One region of the Paraburkholderia sp. J12 genome, then DNA from elsewhere that is predicted to be linked to it. Evidence: riboswitches for the same ligand, from Rfam matches in the RefSeq annotation. Region 1 holds a riboswitch; the other holds the start of a gene.

Region 1 (8,472 bases):
GTGGCGAGCAACTGCCAGAACGAGTTCGTGAAGCCGGAGAGGCAGGTGAAGAGCGCGAAGGTGGCGATGGTCCACTGCAGCACGCGCACCCGGCCGTAGCGGTCGGCCAGCACGCCGGCGAACCAGCCGCCGATCGCCGAGGAAATCAGCGAGCTGGTGGCGATCATCCCGGCTTCGCTTTTGGTCATGCCCCAGGCGGCGATCAGCGTGGGGATCAGGAACGAGTAGATCATGAAGTCGAACGCGTCGACGGCGTAGCCGCCGAAGCCGGCGTAGAGCGTGCGGCGCTCGCGCGCGCTCAGCTCCGTGAACCACTGGAACGATCCCATCGCGTGTCTTCCCCCGTTGTTGTCCTGCCATGACCGGCGGCGCCGTATACGGCGTGAATGCTGGAGAGGGGCTATTTTAAGGGGTGATTGGGGCAGAGGCGAGGGTAACGAGATCGCGCGATGCGCTTTGTGCGTACGCCGGGTTCGATAGCAAGCGAACGAACCAGCGAACAAATCAGCGTGCGAACCGGCGTGCTAACCCGTAGCGGCGCGGCTGCGCCATGCGGCAAAGCTTGCGCAAGACGGTTAGCCCAGCGTGAGTCCGCCGTCGACGTGGATCACCTGGCCGGTGATATGGCGGGCGGCGCCGGAGAGCAGGAAGGCGATGAGTTCGGCGATATCGGCGGGTTCGGCCACGCGGCCGAGCGGCGTTTCCTCGGCCGCGCGGGCCCATGCGGGCGCGTTCGCGGGCGTGGGGCCCCGATCCTTGCGCGTGTAGCCGGGAGCCACGCAGTTCACCGTTATGCCGTGCGGCGCGAGTTCGGCCGCCGCGGTTTTGGCGAGCGATTCGAGTGCCGCCTTGGCGGCGGCGGTGGCGGCGAACGGTGCGTCGGCGCGGTAGCGGTGCGCGACGAACGAGCTGAGCGCCACCACGCGGCCGCACGCCGATGCGGCGAGCGCGGCCTGTGCGCCGCGAACGAGGGCCGCGAAGGCCGCGGGCATGGCGGCGAAAGAGGCTGCGAGCGCTTCGGCATCGAGCGACGCGAGCGTCCGGCGCTGCGCGTGGCCTGCGTTGGCGACCAGCTGGTCGAGCGCGCCGAAACGCGCCAGCGTGGTTTCGACGATGCGGCCGGCAGCGCCCGATTCGGCCAGATCGGCGCAGACGGTTGCGCACGTCGCCCCTTGGCTCGCGCACGTCGCGGCGACTGCGGCGAGACGCGCCTGCGCCGCTTCGTCGGCGCCGCGCGCATGCAGCATGAGCGCGACGCCCGGCGCGGCGAGCCGCCGGGCGAGCGCGGCGCCGATCCCCGCGCCCGCTCCGGTGATCAGGACGACACGCTCGTGCGCGCCCGCACTCATGCGGCGATGCGCTCTTCGGGCATGCGCTCGATGTCGAGCGTTTCCTCGTGGAACGCCGCAAGCGACTCGCGATGCGCAACGCTCACGATAGCCGCCTTCGGCAGGCGCTCGGTGAAGAGCTTGTAGAGACGGCCTTCGTTCTCGGCGTCGAGTGCGCTCGTCGCTTCGTCGAGGAACAGGTAGTCGGGCTTGTGCAGCAGCACGCGAGCGCCCGCAAGCCGTTGCTGCTCGCCCGGCGAGAGCACGCGCGTCCAGTGCGCCGATTCTTCGAGCCGGTCGACGTAGTCTTCGAGCCGGCACGCGCGCAGGGCTTCGCGGCATTCTTCGTCGCTGTAGTCGGCGGCGGGCGAGGGGTAGGTGAGCGCGGCCTTGAGCGTGCCGATCGGCAGGTAGCTTTGCTGCGGGATGAACATCATGCGCGCATCGACGGGGGCGTCGATCGAGCCTTCGCCGAACGGCCAGAGCCCCGCGAGCGCGCGCATGAGCGTGCTCTTGCCCGCGCCCGACGGGCCGCGCACGAGCCAGCGCGAGCCCGGCCTGATGGCGATGTCGCGCACTTCGGAAAGCGGCAGGCCGTTGGGCAGCGACAGCTTCAGATGCTCGGTGGACAGCGCGTTGGCATCCACGTAGTGCAGGTTGATGCCGCCGTGCTCGGTGGCGGGAGAAACCGTTTCCTTCAGGCGCGGCGCATGCACCACGCGCGCGAATTCGCGCAGACGGTTGACGGTGGCGCGCCATTCGACGAGGGTGGAGTAACTGTTCATGAACCACGAGAAGCAGTCGCTCACGGTGCCGAACGCTCCAGAGATCTTCATCAGCACGCCGAACGAGAATGCACCTGCAAAGTAGCGCGGCGCCGCGACGACGAGCGGGAAAATGATGGCAATCTGGCCGTAAAAACTGAGCACGAAGGTGAGGCGCTTCGTGTACTTCATCACGCGCCACCAGTTTTCGCGAATGTGCTCGAACAGCCCCTGCGCATTGCTGCGCTCGGTGTTCATGCCGTCGTAGAGGGCAATCTGCTCGGAGTTTTCGCGCAGGCGGATGAGGCCGAAGCGGAAGTCCGCTTCCACTTTCTGTTGCTGATAGTTGATCGAGACGAGCGGATGGCCGGCCTTCTGGGTCACGTACGAGCCGAACACGGCGTAGAGCAGGGCGGCCCAGACCATGTAGCCCGGAATCGTGATGGGCGTGCCGCCCAGCGAAAACGTGAGCGCCCCCGCGAGCGACCAGAGGATCGTGATGAACGACACCAGCGTGACGACCGTCGAGAGCAGATCGAGCGTCAGCGCGAGCGTGTTGTTGGCGAACGCCTGCAGGTCGTCGCTGATCCGCTGGTCGGGGTTGTCGGCGAGGCGATCGCGCTCGATGCGGTAGAACGCGCCCTTGTCGAGCCATTCGTCGAGAAAGCGCGTCGTGAGCCATTGACGCCACCGGAAGCCCAGCATCTGGCGCAGATAGCGCCCGTACACCGCGAGGATGATGAACGCGAACGCGAGTACGGTGAAGACCATCAGAAGGTGCGGGAACTGCTTGACGTCCTTGCTCTGCAGCGCGTCGTAGAAGTCGCCGTTCCAGGTGTTGAACCGCACATTGATCCACACCACGGTCAGATTGATGACGATGATCGCCACCAGCAGCCCCCAGGCGACCCAACGCTCCTCGGAGACCCAATAGGGTTTGATCAGGCTCCAGGCCGAGACCTTTTCGGGCTGATCCGGCGTGGGGCGGGAAGATAGGTTGGTCATGTGCGTCCTGATGTTGGCCCGGCCCCGGGCCGGAAAAATGCGAAGCGTGCGGCGTGGCACGACGGTGCTGCGATTCTGTCGCCGGCCGCTTAAGCGGGGCTTAACAGGGGAGGCATCGGTGCCGTCGACGTTAAAGCGCGCGGCTCATTGTCTCATTGCGACAGCCCGCAGGCGTTCCGGGCATTGTGCCAGAGGGTGCGCGGCGCCCGCGAAACGGCACCGGCCAGCCGGCCCGGGAAGGCCGCGCCGCCGAGGTTTGCGGGCCCCGGGCCTTTTGTGGTCTAATGACCGTTGACGAAACAGGGGTGCTTCGCCGGCATGCCGTGCATGTCGCCGTGAGGCTGAGAGAGACCCTTCGCACCCGATCCGGGTAATACCGGCGCGGGAAGTTTCCGGAAAGTCTTGCTGGATCCATTTCCAGTTTCCCGCCGGGCAAGCGTGCATGGGACCCGTGTCCCAGCGCCTCACGCGCCTGTCCGGCCGGCCTTGCCAGCCGGTTTCGTCCTTGGGTACGTCTGCTGTTGCCGTACGGAAAGGATACGATGACCGCCTATTCCTCAGTTTATTTAGCCCGCGTTTCTCGTGGCGTTGCCGCCCGCTTCGTTGTTCGCGCAAGCTTTGGCGCGACCTGTGGGTGTGCCCTCGCGCGCGGCGGAGTGCCGTCATGAGCCGCGTGCGCGCCACCGCTGCCATGCCCGATTTCGCCGTGCTCGGCGGGGGGCTTTCCGGCCGACTCGTCGCGTGGCGGCTTGCCGGCGCGGGGCATCGCGTTGCGCTGTACGAGCGCGGCGGCCCAGAAGGTGCCGACGCCGCCGCGTGGGTTGCCGCCGCGATGCTCGCGCCGCTCGCCGAAGCCGCCGTGGCCGAACTGCTCATCACCGAACTCGGTGTCGCGTCGCTCGAAACGTGGCCGCAGATACTCGCGCAACTGCCCGAGCCGGTGTTCTTCCAGCACAACGGCACGCTCGTCGTGTGGCATCACGCCGATCGCACCGAAGCGCCGCTCTTCGAGCGCCGCGTGCGCGCGAACGCGCCGCACTGGCTGGCGGACGAGGGCTTCGTCGCGCTCGCGGGCCAGGAACTCGATGCGGCGGAGCCGGCGCTCGCCGGCCGCTTCGCGCGCGGCTGGCTGCTGCCCGGCGAAGGCCAGCTCGATAACCGCCAGGTGCTGCCCGCGCTGGCGGCGGGTCTCGCGCAGCGGGGCGTACAAGCGCACTGGCACACGCCGGTGGACGAGGCCGATCTGCCGCCCGCGCGCGTGACGATCGATTGCCGCGGCCTCGGCGCCAAGCCTGCGCTGCCCGCGCTGCGCGGCATCCGCGGCGAAGTCGCGCGCGTGCATGCGCCGGGCATCGGACTCACGCGGCCCGTGCGTCTTTTGCATCCGCGCTATCCGCTCTATATCGCGCCCAAGCAGAACGACCTCTACGTGATCGGCGCCACCGAGATCGAAGGCGAGGACATGTCGCCGGTCAGCGTGCGCTCGGCGCTCGAATTGCTGAGCGCGGCGTTTGCCGTGCATCCGGCCTTCGGCGAGGCGCGCATTCTCGAGCTCAATTCGCAATGCCGCCCCACGCTGCCCGATCACCGCCCGGCGTTGATCTGGGACGGCGCACGGACCTTGCGGGTAAACGGGCTCTACCGGCACGGCTTCATGATTGCGCCCGCTGTGGCCGACGAGGCGGTGCGTTGCGCAGAGGCGCTGCTCGCCGGCCGCGTAGCGGATCCAGACGCCTTCGAAGCCTGGCGCAACGGCTCGCGCTGGAGCGCGATGCTGCACAACGGCGCCGCCAACCGCGAACGCGAAGCACTGAACGTGAAGTAAACAGAATCGATATGGACATACAGATCAACCAGAAACCGCTCACGCTGCCCGAAGGGTCGACCGTTGCCGACGCGCTGGCCGCGTTCGGCGCGCGTCCGCCCTATGCCGTCGCGCTGAACGGCGATTTCGTCGCGCGCGCCCAGCACGTTGCGCGCACGCTTGCTGCGGGCGACCGCCTCGACGTCGTGAGTCCGGTGGCCGGCGGCTGAGCCGCACGCCACCCCCACGCCACCTCGAGTCCGACCCGAAACCGCCAGGGATTCCATCGCCATGACCACCTCTTCCACCGCCGACGCGCTCACGCTCTACGGCGAAACCTTCGCGAGCCGCGTGCTGCTCGGCACGTCGCGCTATCCGTCGCTGCAGTCGCTTTCCGATTCGATCGATGCGGGGCGCCCCGGCATGATCACCGTCGCGCTGCGCCGCCAGATGAACGACGGCACCGCCGAGGCGGGCTTCTTCGACCTGCTCAAGCGCCACGGCGTGCCGCTTCTGCCGAATACGGCGGGCTGCCTCACCGTCAACGAAGCGGTGACCACGGCCCACATGGCGCGCGAGGTATTCGAAACCGACTGGATCAAGCTCGAACTGATCGGCGACGACTACACGCTGCAGCCGGACCCGGTCGGCCTGATCGAGGCCGCGTCGCGTCTCGTGAAGGACGGCTTCAAGGTGCTGCCGTATTGCACCGAAGACCTCGTGATCGGCCGGCGCCTGCTCGACGCGGGCTGCGAGGCGCTGATGCCGTGGGGCGCCCCCATCGGCACCGGCAAGGGCGTGATCAATCCATACGGCCTGCGCGTGCTGCGCGAGCGGCTGCCCGACGTGCCGCTGATCGTCGACGCGGGTCTCGGCCTGCCGTCGCATGCGGCGCAGGTGATGGAGTGGGGCTTCGACGGCGTGCTGCTCAACACGGCGGTCGCGCAGGCCACGCATCCCGACGCGATGGCGCGCGCGTTCGCGCTGGGCGTGGAGGCGGGCCGCGCCGCGTATCTCGCCGGGCCGATGGCCGAGCGCGAAGCGGCCGTGGCGAGCACGCCGGTCGTGGGCATGCCGTTCTGGCATCAGGATGGAGGCCAGTGATGACCGAGACGCTGCGACTGCAGGACCGCGAACTTTTCTGGCCGCCGGCCGATGAACTGACTGCCACGGCAGAGCGCATTCGCGCGCGCCTCGGCGACTGGCCGCCCACCCATGCGCCGTGGCGCATCTGCCTCACCGCGCCGGACGCGCCGAACGGCGGCGACCTGATCGTCGTGACCGACGCGGCGCCGCATCTCGCCCACCTCGCGCGCTGGATGACGGCGGGCGCGGGCGTGATCGAAGCCGCCGGCGACGATCCGAAAGCGGCCCGCGTGACACTGCACCTGGGCGGCGAGCGCTACGCGCTGGAGGGCGAGCTGGCGGAAGACTGGGTGCCGGCGCTGGCGGCATTCCTCGACTGCGGGTTCGATCCGCACGACGCGCTCGTGCTGGCGCTCGCCTGGCGCGACGGCGACGAGGCTCGCGAGGACGCGTGGCCCGTGGATATTGCGCGCTTTCCGCGCGTGCCGGACTTGCCCGCCGCGCCGGCGCAGCCGTTCGCGCCGTGCCCGGCGAAGCTCGGCCTGTACCCGGTGCTGCCGACGGCCGACTGGGTGGAACGCGTGCTCGACTACGGCGCGCAAACCGTGCAGCTGCGCAGCAAGCAGCCGAAGTCGCCGGAACTGGTGGACGAAATCGAACGCTGTGTTGCGGCGGGGCGCCGGCACAGCGACTCCCGAGTGTTCATCAACGATCACTGGCAGGAAGCGCTGGCCGCGGGCGCGTATGGCGTGCACCTCGGCCAGGAGGACCTGCGCGAAGCGGATCTCGGCGCGCTGACGGCGGCAGGCGTGCGGCTCGGCCTTTCGACGCACGGCTATTTCGAGATGCTGACGGCGCTGCATTTCCGCCCGAGCTACGTCGCGCTCGGCGCGGTCTTTCCCACCACGACCAAGGCGATGCCCACCGCGCCGCAAGGGCTCCGGCGCCTCGCGCGCTACGTGAAGCTGCTGGAAGGCGTGGTGCCGCTGGTGGCGATCGGCGGCATCGACGGCGCGGTGCTGCCGCAGGTGCTTGCAACGGGCGTGGGCTGCGCGGCCGTCGTGCGCGCGGTGACCGAGGCGGCCGATCCGGCTGCCGCGGTTGCTGCATTGCGCAACGCGTTTACGCAATAATGGCCCGCCGGCGGGATGTCGGGCGTTTCGCGCCCCAATCCCGCCGGGGTGGCCGGTTGGCGTCTCTTACCGGTCGGAATTCGGGATAGGGCGCGCCAAGGCAGCTTTTTCATGATGGCCCTATAATCCCGCCTTCGTGTAAATAGACTGTCAGCCCACGTGCCATCATCTTCTGAGACCCTGCTGGAGCTGCGCGACGTCGATTTCGGCTATGGCGATCGGCTCGTCCTGTCCGGCCTGAACATGCGCTTCGGGCGCGGTCGGGTCGTGGCGGTCATGGGCGGCTCGGGCGGCGGCAAGACCACGGTGCTGCGCCTGATTGGCGGCCTCGTGCGCGCCCAGCGCGGCCAGGTGCTGTTTCACGGCGAGGACATCGGCGTGCAGTCGCGCGAAGGCCTCTACGCGCTGCGCCGCAAGATGGGCATGCTGTTCCAGTTCGGCGCGCTCTTCACCGACATGTCGGTGTTCGAGAACGTCGCCTTTGCGCTGCGCGAGCACACCGACCTTCCCGAAGAGCTGATCCGCGACCTCGTGCTGATGAAGCTCAACGCAGTCGGCCTGCGCGGCGCGCGCGACCTCGCGCCTTCGGAAATCTCGGGCGGCATGGCCCGGCGCGTCGCGCTCGCGCGCGCCATCGCGCTCGACCCCGAACTCATGATGTACGACGAGCCGTTCGCGGGCCTCGACCCGATCTCGCTCGGCATCACGGCCAACCTGATCCGCACGCTCAACGACGCGCTCGGCGCGACCTCGATCCTCGTCACGCACGACGTGCCCGAGTCGTTCGCCATTGCCGACTACGTGTACTTCCTCGCCAACGGCGGCGTGCACGCCCAGGGCACGCCCGCCGAGCTGCGCGCCTCCACGGACCCCACGGTGCGCCAGTTCATCGACGGCGCGCCGGACGGTCCGTTCCGTTTCCACTACCCGGCGAGCGAGTCGCTCGCCGCGGACTTCGGCATCGGCGGAGGCCGCTCATGATCGGCGCCATCAGCTCGCTCGGGCGCGCGGTGCTCGAGCAGATCGCGCGCGTCGGCCATGCGGCGTGCTTCTTCGCGCGCCTCGTGCTCGAATTCTTCCCGCTTCTGCGGCGCCCGCGGCTTGTCACGAAGCAGATCCACTTCGTGGGTAATTATTCGCTGTTGATCATTGCCGTGTCGGGCCTCTTCGTCGGCTTCGTGCTCGGCCTGCAGGGCTACTACACGCTCAACCGCTACGGCTCCGAGCAGGCGCTGGGGCTGCTGGTGGCGCTTTCGCTCGTGCGCGAACTCGGGCCGGTCGTCACGGCGCTCCTCTTCGCGGGCCGCGCCGGCACGTCGCTCACGGCCGAAATCGGCCTGATGAAGGCCGGC
Region 2 (8,472 bases), on a different contig from region 1:
CGGAAAGGCTGGCCGCCGCCGTGACGACGGTAGCGAGTGCGATGAGAATGCGTGCGCGTGCAAGGGTTTTCATGTCCGACTCCAGGGGTAATGACGAGCGGCGTTGCCTGCGCGCGGACGCAAGCCGCCACTCCGATATTCCCATCGTATCGGGCGATCCCGTATCTGGTTGTTCGGCTTTGTCAGCGAGTCGTTGGATTCGTAAAAGAATGTTTCGCACGCAGCACTTTTCGTGCACTGCAAAAACGAAGGGCGCGGCTTGCACCGCGCCCTTCCCAGGCTTCTCACACCGTATGGCTTACTGGCGCTGGTAGATTTCGGCGCCTTGCTTGATGAACTCGACGGCCTTCACTTCCATGCCTTTTTTCAGGGCCTCGTCGTCGCTCATGCCTTGTTTGGCCGCGAAATCGCGCACGTCCTGCGTGATCTTCATCGAGCAGAAGTGCGGGCCGCACATCGAGCAGAAATGCGCAACCTTGGCCGAGTCCTTCGGCAGCGTTTCGTCGTGGAATTCGCGTGCCTTGTCCGGGTCGAGACCGAGGTTGAACTGGTCCTCCCAGCGGAACTCGAAACGCGCCTTCGAGAGTGCGTTGTCGCGCACCTGCGCGCCCGGATGGCCCTTCGCCAGATCGGCTGCGTGGGCCGCGAGCTTGTACGTGATGATGCCTTCCTTCACGTCGTCCTTGTTCGGCAGGCCCAGGTGTTCCTTGGGCGTCACGTAGCACAGCATCGCCGTGCCGAACCAGCCGATCATCGCGGCGCCGATGCCCGAGGTGATGTGGTCGTAGCCCGGTGCGATGTCGGTGGTGAGCGGCCCGAGCGTGTAGAAGGGCGCTTCCTTGCACCAGTCGAGCTGGAGATCCATGTTCTCCTTGATGAGCTGCATCGGCACGTGGCCCGGGCCTTCGATCATCACCTGCACGTCGTGCTTCCACGCGACCTGCGTGAGCTCGCCGAGCGTCTTCAGTTCGCCGAGCTGCGCTTCGTCGTTGGCGTCGTAGATCGAGCCGGGGCGCAGGCCGTCGCCGAGCGAGAAGCTCACGTCGTATTCCTTCATGATTTCGCAGATCTCTTCGAAATGCTCGTAAATGAAGGATTCCTTATGGTGGGCAAGGCACCACTTGGCCATGATCGAACCGCCGCGCGAGACGATGCCGGTCATGCGGTTGGCCGTGAGCGGCACGTATTGCAGGCGCACGCCCGCGTGGATCGTGAAGTAGTCTACGCCTTGCTCGGCCTGCTCGATGAGCGTGTCGCGGAAGATTTCCCACGTGAGGTCTTCCGCCTTGCCGTTGACCTTTTCGAGTGCCTGGTAGATCGGCACCGTGCCGATCGGCACCGGCGAATTGCGGATGATCCACTCGCGCGTTTCGTGGATGTGCTTGCCCGTGGAGAGATCCATGACCGTGTCGCCGCCCCAGCGGATCGCCCACGTCATCTTGTCCACTTCCTCGCCGATCGACGAGGTCACGGCCGAGTTGCCGATGTTCGCGTTGATCTTCACGAGGAAGTTGCGGCCGATGATCATCGGCTCGCTTTCCGGGTGGTTGATGTTGGCGGGAATGATCGCGCGGCCGCGTGCGATTTCCTCGCGCACGAATTCGGGCGTGATTGCCTTGAGCGCGTCGGCGCCGAAGGCCGCGGCACCGAAGGCCTGGCCCGCGTGCTGGCGGCCCATCATCGCGGCGAGTTTGGCGCCGTTCGGGCCGCTTGCCTTGAGGCTTTCCAGATACTCGGCGCGGCGCTGGTTTTCGCGGATCGCGATGTACTCCATCTCGGGCGTGACGATGCCCTGACGCGCGTAGTGCATCTGCGTCACGTTCTTGCCGGTCTTCGCGCGGCGCGGCGTGCGGTGCAGGCCCGGGAAGCGCAGTTCGGCCGTGGCCGGATCGGCGGCGCGCTCGCGGCCGTATTGCGACGAGAGGCCGTCGAGCGACTCGGTGTCGCCGCGCTTTTCGATCCACGTCTGGCGCAGCGCGGGCAGGCCGGCGCGAATGTCGATCTGCGCATCAGGATCGGTGTACGGACCCGACGTGTCGTAGACGTAGATCGGCGGATTCTTTTCGCCGCCGAAGCCCGTGGGCGTGTCCGACTGCGTGATTTCGCGCATCGGCACGCGGATGTCCGGCTGCGAGCCGGTCACGTAGATCTTGCGGGAATTGGGCAGCGGCGCGACCGCGGCTTCGTCGACGTGCGCGTTGGCGGAAACGAACTTCGGGTTCGCGTTCATGTATCTCTCTCCGTGTCGACCCGAGTTGGCGCTTGAGCGTCTGACTCCGGTCCATGCAAAGCAAAGTGGGAACAGCAGCTTCGCAGGAGACGAGACGGAACGTGGACGGACTTCGCTGGATGAGAGGGTGGAGCGATGCTGCGAAGTCCGGACGCTTCCCTGCGCTGGCATTATCCAGATCAGGTTCAAAGGGTATTTCTCACCCGCGCGATACGCCGCCCGACTTTCGTACCTGAGCAGATACGAAACTACGTAACGGCGCATAACGCAGGACCCCCGCGTAAGCAGGCCAAACAATACACCGTGCTGCGACGATCTGGCAAGTGCCCGCGCGTGCAATTCGCGGTATGGCGCCGGGCAAGGGCGCCGACCTGCCGGCACGCTTACAGCCTGAAATCGTCGGACGCTTCGGGCTGGAACAGGATGCGGTCGATCTTCAGCGTCTGCTGGGCGCCGCTCGGCGGCGTGAAGCGCACGGTGTCGCCGCGCTTCAGGCCGAGCAGCGCGAGGCCGGCCGGCGAGAACACATTGAGGCGCCCGGCGGCGAAGTCCGCGCTGCGCGGATAGACGACGGTCCACGTGAAGGTCTCGCCCGTTTCCTCGTTCTTGAGCGTGACCTGCGAGTTCATGGTCACGACGTTCGCGGCGACGTCCTGCGGCGCGACGATCTCGGCGCGCTCGAGCAGTTCGTCGAGCATGGTCTGGCGCGCCGGGGCGGCGCCGGGTTCGGCTGCGCTTTTTTCGAGACGGGCGACGTCGAGTTCGGTGAGGTAGCGGATTTTGCGGGTCACGGCGGTTCTCCTTGCGATCCTGAAATACGGCGATGGGCGGGGCGTGCGGGATCGGCCCGGAGCCCGACCGAACGGCTCCGGATGACGAGGGGAGAGCGGTTCAGGCCGGACGCCGGGCGGCGACGGGCGGGGTCGTGGCGCGACGCGACAAGGTTTCTTGCGCGGCGCATGCGCCCGCCCGGATTCGCATGCGCGCGCGTTCGCGCAGGCCGCGGCAGGCGCGCGGGGGCAGCGAACGGGCAAGATGCGAGAACGGAGTACGCATGGCGACAGGTAAAAACGAAAGCATAAAGAAAGGATTTGCAATGTTAGCACGCGAACCGCACGGGCGATGACGATGCCTTTCCGGGCGATGCGAAACGTTCGGAGCGCCCGAAGCGCTGAATCGTCCCGAGGTTTTGCCTTTTCTCGCACGTCGTAATTGCAGCGCATAAAGCGCTCCCTGAACGACGCACGCGGGCCGGCTTGTTGCATAATTCGGGGCGGCCAGCTTACGTTTATCCGACTGGCCCTGGCGCACCGGCCGTCGCCGCCGCTGTGCCTTACCGCTTTTTCTCCCATTCATCATGCCGTCGAGTTTGATCCGTCCCGCAGCACGCCTGCGGGACCCTGAGGGATGCGCGCCGCTTCGGTTCCCGAGCGCGACGCCATGACCACGCCGCCTCGTTTGTCTTCCCGCGTGCAGGTCGTTGCAGCCGGTGCGCTGCGTGTGCTCAATACCCTTTGGCCGTTGTGCCGCTCGATAAGGTTGCCGCAATCGCGGAGCGGCCGCGTCGCACTCTCGCTCGGCGTCGTCTATTTCGTGTGGGGCTCGACCTACCTCGGCGTACACGTCGCGCTCGGCTCGTTTCCGCCGCTGCTGCTTTCGGGGCTGCGCAACCTGCTGGCGGGCATCGGCCTTTTCGTGTTCGCGATGCGCCGCCGTCCCGTCATGCCGACGCTGCTGGAGGTCCGCAATGCCGGCATCGTCGGGACGACGCTCGTCGGGCTTTCCAGCGGCATGCTCGCTTACGGGATGCGAACCGTGGGCACCGGCACGGCGGCGGTGATGGTTGCCACGGTGCCGCTCTTCGCAACCGTGATTGCCGCTGCCACCGGGCGGCGCATCGCGAAGGCGGAGTGGGTGGCCGTAGCGCTGGGTCTCGCCGGCATCGGGATCCTGAGCCACGGCGGCGGCGCGTCGGGCACGGCGGACGGCTGCCTCGCGATACTCGGCGGTGCGCTTTTCTGGGCGATCGGCGCGCATCTGGCCGGACGGCTCCAGCTCCCGTCCGACCTCTTTCTCGCTACGGCGCTGCAGATCGGGCTCGGGGGTGGGGTGTCCACACTCATCGCCTGGATCACGGGTGAACGCATGATGACACTGCATTTCCTGCCTGCTGTCGCGTTTTTCTATCTGATGCTGGTCGGCACGATGGCCGCCTATGTCGCGTATGGCTATCTGATCCGCCACACCAGCCCGCTCGTGGCGAGCAGCTGCATGTACGTGAATCCCGTGGTGGCCGTCGCGCTGGGTGCGCTGCTGCTGGGCGAGCCAGTGACGGCCAGCACGATCGTCGCGACCGTGCTGATACTCGGCAGCGTGGGCCTCTCGTTTATCTTCGACGACCGCCGCCGCGGGGCCTGACGAGCAGGGGCGGACTCGCCCCTCGCGATCTCCAGGCTCCCGACGGCGGCCGCGCCGGCCGGCGATACCGGCAGGCGTGCCGGCGCCGCGCTACTTCGCCTGTTCGGCGCTGTTGGTGATGGCGTGACCGCCCGCGGACATATCCTGGCCCGCGCCCGCCACGGTATTGCAGGCGGCGAGGGTTCCGGCCGAAGCGGCAATGAGCAACAAGGCAATCAGGCGTTTCATGGGTAACTCCACCGTTTCAGGTAAGGGGTCCCCTCTCCAGCACGCGGCGTGCCCGGGTATTCTTGCCGGATCGGGGATGGGGTACGTCCCCGACCGCGTGGAGCGACGGGCCCGGCGCTTGCGTAGCGCACCCATCGATCGGCGCGGCAGGCATCGCGGGCCATTCCCCTGGCACCTGGCAAGCGACCTGCGCCCGACACCAACGACCTGGGAGGGCTACGCCATGCTTCACTACGCCATCGTGTTTCTCGTGATCGCGCTTATTGCCGCCGTGTTCGGTTTCACCGGCATCGCGGCCGGCGCCGCCGAAATCGCGAAGATCCTTTTCTATCTTTTTCTCGTGGTCTTCGTGGTCACGCTGTTGCTCGGCGTGCTGCGCGGCTAGAGCGCCTCGGGAAACCTCAGGACGCCTGCGCGCCGTGCCCGGCGCGCTCGCGCGTGCTCGCGTGGATCCAGCCGGCCAGCGCCGAAAACGCGAGGCCGGCGATGCACACGCCGACCCAGCCGAACGCGTGCCACGTTGCCGCGCCGATGGCGGAGCCGGCCGCGCCGCCGATGAAGTACGCCACCATGTAGACCGTGTTGACGCGGCTGCGCGCCTCGGGGCGCAGCGCGTAGATGCGCGACTGGTTCGAGATCTGCGCGGCCTGCACGCCGATGTCGAGCACGATCACGCCGATCACGAGCCCGATCAGGCTCTTGCCCGAGAACGCGAAGATCGCGAAGGCGAGCGCGACGAGCCCGATCGACATCGTGATGACGGCGCGCGGGCCGCGCTTGTCGGCGGAGCGTCCGGCCCAGGGCGCGGCCATGGCGCCCGCCGCGCCGACGATGCCGAACAGCCCCGCCACCTGCGGTCCGAGATGGAACGGTTCGCCCGCGAGCAGCAGCGTGAGCACGGGCCAGAAGAGGCTGAACGCGCCGAAGATGCAGGCGCCGGTTGCGGCCGCCTCGCGCAGGCCGCGCAGTTCCAGCGTGAGATGCCACATGGAGGCAAGGAGCCGGCCATAGCCGAGCTTCGAGGTGGGCTGGCTGCGCGGCAGCTTGAGCACGATCACGACGGCGAGACCGAGCAGCGCGACGATCGACGCGCCGAACACCGCGCGCCAGCCGAAGTACTGGCCGATGAAACCTGCGGCCGTGCGCGCGAGCAGGATGCCGATCAGGAGCCCGCTCATGACGGTGCCCACTGCATGGCCGCGCGCTTCGGGTGGCGCGAGTTCGGCGGCGAACGGCACGGCCTGCTGCGCGATGGTGGCGAGCACACCGATGGCGAGGCTCGCGCCGATCAGCACGCCGAGCGTAGGCGCCGTAGCGGCAACGAGGAGCGCGATGCAGACGCCGGCCGTTTGCAGCAGGATCAGGCGCCGGCGGTCGAAGCGGTCGCCGAGCGGTGCGAGCAGCAGCATGCCGGCGGCGTAACCGAGCTGGGTGGCGGCCGGCACCGCGCCGATCCAGGCGGCCCCCGTCGGAAACGACTGGCGGAAGTCGGCGAGGAGCGGCTGGTTGTAGTAGATGTTCGCGACCGCGACGCCCGCGATGGTCGCGAGCAGAAGCAACAGGCCGCGCAGCGACTGGCTTTCGCCGGCGGTTGCGGAATCGGGTGTGGACATGGCTTGGAGCGGGCGGCGCCCGGACAGACGCAAAGGCAGTATTCGAGCGTGCCGATGATACCGGAGCAGGCCCGATCCTGCTGACGCTCGCCCATGCCTTGCCGCGCGCCGCATGCGGCGCGTGGGGTGGCCTGAGCTTGCTCTCAGGCGATCAGGTCGCCCGTGGGTTCGTGAAACGGGTAGGGACCGTCCGAATCATCGACATAGGCGTGATGCGTCACGAGTCCGCTGCGCGGATCGTAGCGGTGCAGCGCGAAGGCGGCCGGCTCGAGCGTGAAGGTCGAGGGCGCGTCGGGCGCGAGATCGAGCGTCACCTGGTGCGCCGGCGCGGGCACGGCCGAGGCGATCGTGCCGCCGAAGCGCGCGAACATGGAGCGGTGCACGTGGCCGCACATCACGCGTTCGACGTTGGGGTGACGCGCGATGAGCGCTTCGAGCGCCTCGGCGGCTTGCGGGTCGAGCCGGATCGCGTCCATGTGGCCGACGCCGCTGTCGAACGGCGGGTGATGGAGCGCGACGATGACGGGCGCGCCGCGCGCGGCGTCGAGCTGCGCTTCGAGCCACGCGAGCCGCGCGGCGCAAAGCGTGCCCGCGCTCTGGCCCGGCTGCATGGAGTCGAGCGCGATCAGACGCAGCGGCCCGATATCGACGGCGTAATGGACGAAGGGGCCGCCCGCGTTCAATTCGGCGCGTTCGGGGAAGACTTCGCGCAGCCCTTCGCGGCCGTCGTGGTTGCCGATCAGGAGCCAGTAGGGAATCTCGAGCGTGGCGAGCAGTGTCTTGAGGTGCCGGTATTCCTCGACCGAGCCGCGGTCCACGAGGTCGCCGGTGACGATCACGGCGTCCGGGCGCGGGTCGAGGGCATTCAGGCGCGCGATGGTGCGCGCGAGCTTCGCGGCCGTATCGACGCGGCGGTAGGCGAGTGCACCGGGTTGCTTGATGTGCAGGTCGCTGATCTGGGCGAGCAGCATGGGTGGCCTCTCAATGTGTCCGTTTATTGTGGGGAAAAATGGCTTACGCCAGCGCGATCAACGCCTCGGGCGCGATCGAGAGCCCGACCGCCGTGCCGCGCGCGAGCTCCACGCGGCCCGCGACATCGACGACCAGCGCATCGGGCGCTGCGCCGCCGATGGTGAGGCGCGTGCGTTCGCCGAGGAACGTTGCCTGCTCGATCACGCCGCGCAGGTGCGAGGCGGCGGGGTCGGTCAGCGCGGCGTCCTCCGGGCGGAAAAACAGTTCGTTCGCGCCGGCTGCGGCCGCCGGGACCGCGCCGCCCGTCGTGCACAGCATGCCGTCACGCCATTGTCCCGCGAGACGGTTCAGCGTGCCCACGAACTGCGCGACCGCGCGGCTCGCCGGCCGGTAGTAGATTTCGCGCGGCGTGCCGATCTGCTCGATGCGGCCCGCGCTCATCACGACGACGCGGTCGCCCAGCTCCATCGCCTCAGCCTGGTCGTGCGTCACATAGACCGTCGTTACGCCGAGCTCGCGCAAGAGCGCGTTCATCTCGCCGCGCAGGGCGTCGCGCAGGCGGGCGTCGAGCGCGGTGAGCGGCTCGTCGAGCAGCAGCACGCGCGGCCGCGGCGCCAGTGCGCGGGCGAGCGCCACGCGCTGGCGCTGGCCGCCCGAAAGCTGGTCGATGGGTTTGTCGGCGTGGGCTTCGAGCCGCATCATCGCGAGCAGCTCGGCGACGCGCTCGCGCGCGGCATCGGCGGGCACCTTCTGGATCTTGAGCCCGTAGCCGATGTTGCCGCGCACCGTGAGGTTCGGAAAGAGCGCGTAGTTCTGGAACACCATGCCTACCTTGCGGCGCTCGATGGGCAGGGCGGTGACGTCGTCGTTGCCGAACAGCACGCGGCCGGAGGCATCGGGCGTTTCGAGCCCGGCGATGAGGCGCAGCGTGGTGGTCTTGCCGCAACCCGAAGGGCCGAGCAGCACGAGCGTTTCGCCTGCGCCAATCGAGAGATCGAGCGGCTCCAGCAC

What was found. A riboswitch is a leader RNA that binds a small molecule or an ion and turns the genes downstream of it on or off. The one in region 1 is predicted to bind thiamine pyrophosphate.
Region 2: another riboswitch for thiamine pyrophosphate. It lies ahead of thiC (phosphomethylpyrimidine synthase ThiC); the one in region 1 lies ahead of U5760_RS26645 (FAD-dependent oxidoreductase).

What each region holds. Positions count from the first base shown of each region.
Region 1 is NZ_CAJMZC010000016.1:38,571-47,042, reverse strand. Features, by position in the region: gene U5760_RS26660 (MFS transporter) at 1-329, opposite strand, end outside; gene U5760_RS26655 (SDR family NAD(P)-dependent oxidoreductase) at 576-1,349, opposite strand; gene U5760_RS26650 (ABC transporter ATP-binding protein/permease) at 1,346-3,097, opposite strand; TPP riboswitch at 3,389-3,502, shown strand; gene U5760_RS26645 (FAD-dependent oxidoreductase) at 3,762-4,922, shown strand; gene thiS (sulfur carrier protein ThiS) at 4,934-5,131, shown strand; gene U5760_RS26635 (thiazole synthase) at 5,193-6,005, shown strand; gene thiE (thiamine phosphate synthase) at 6,005-7,120, shown strand; gene U5760_RS26625 (ABC transporter ATP-binding protein) at 7,280-8,101, shown strand; gene mlaE (lipid asymmetry maintenance ABC transporter permease subunit MlaE) at 8,098-8,472, shown strand, end outside.
Region 2 is NZ_CAJMZC010000009.1:273,455-281,926, reverse strand. Features, by position in the region: gene U5760_RS20505 (glycine zipper 2TM domain-containing protein) at 1-73, opposite strand, end outside; gene thiC (phosphomethylpyrimidine synthase ThiC) at 299-2,230, opposite strand; TPP riboswitch at 2,369-2,518, opposite strand; gene U5760_RS20495 (GreA/GreB family elongation factor) at 2,614-3,021, opposite strand; gene U5760_RS20490 (EamA family transporter) at 3,671-4,648, shown strand; gene U5760_RS20485 (entericidin A/B family lipoprotein) at 4,739-4,876, opposite strand; gene U5760_RS20480 (DUF1328 family protein) at 5,100-5,261, shown strand; gene U5760_RS20475 (MFS transporter) at 5,278-6,489, opposite strand; gene U5760_RS20470 (phosphodiesterase) at 6,633-7,460, opposite strand; gene U5760_RS20465 (ABC transporter ATP-binding protein) at 7,504-8,472, opposite strand, start outside.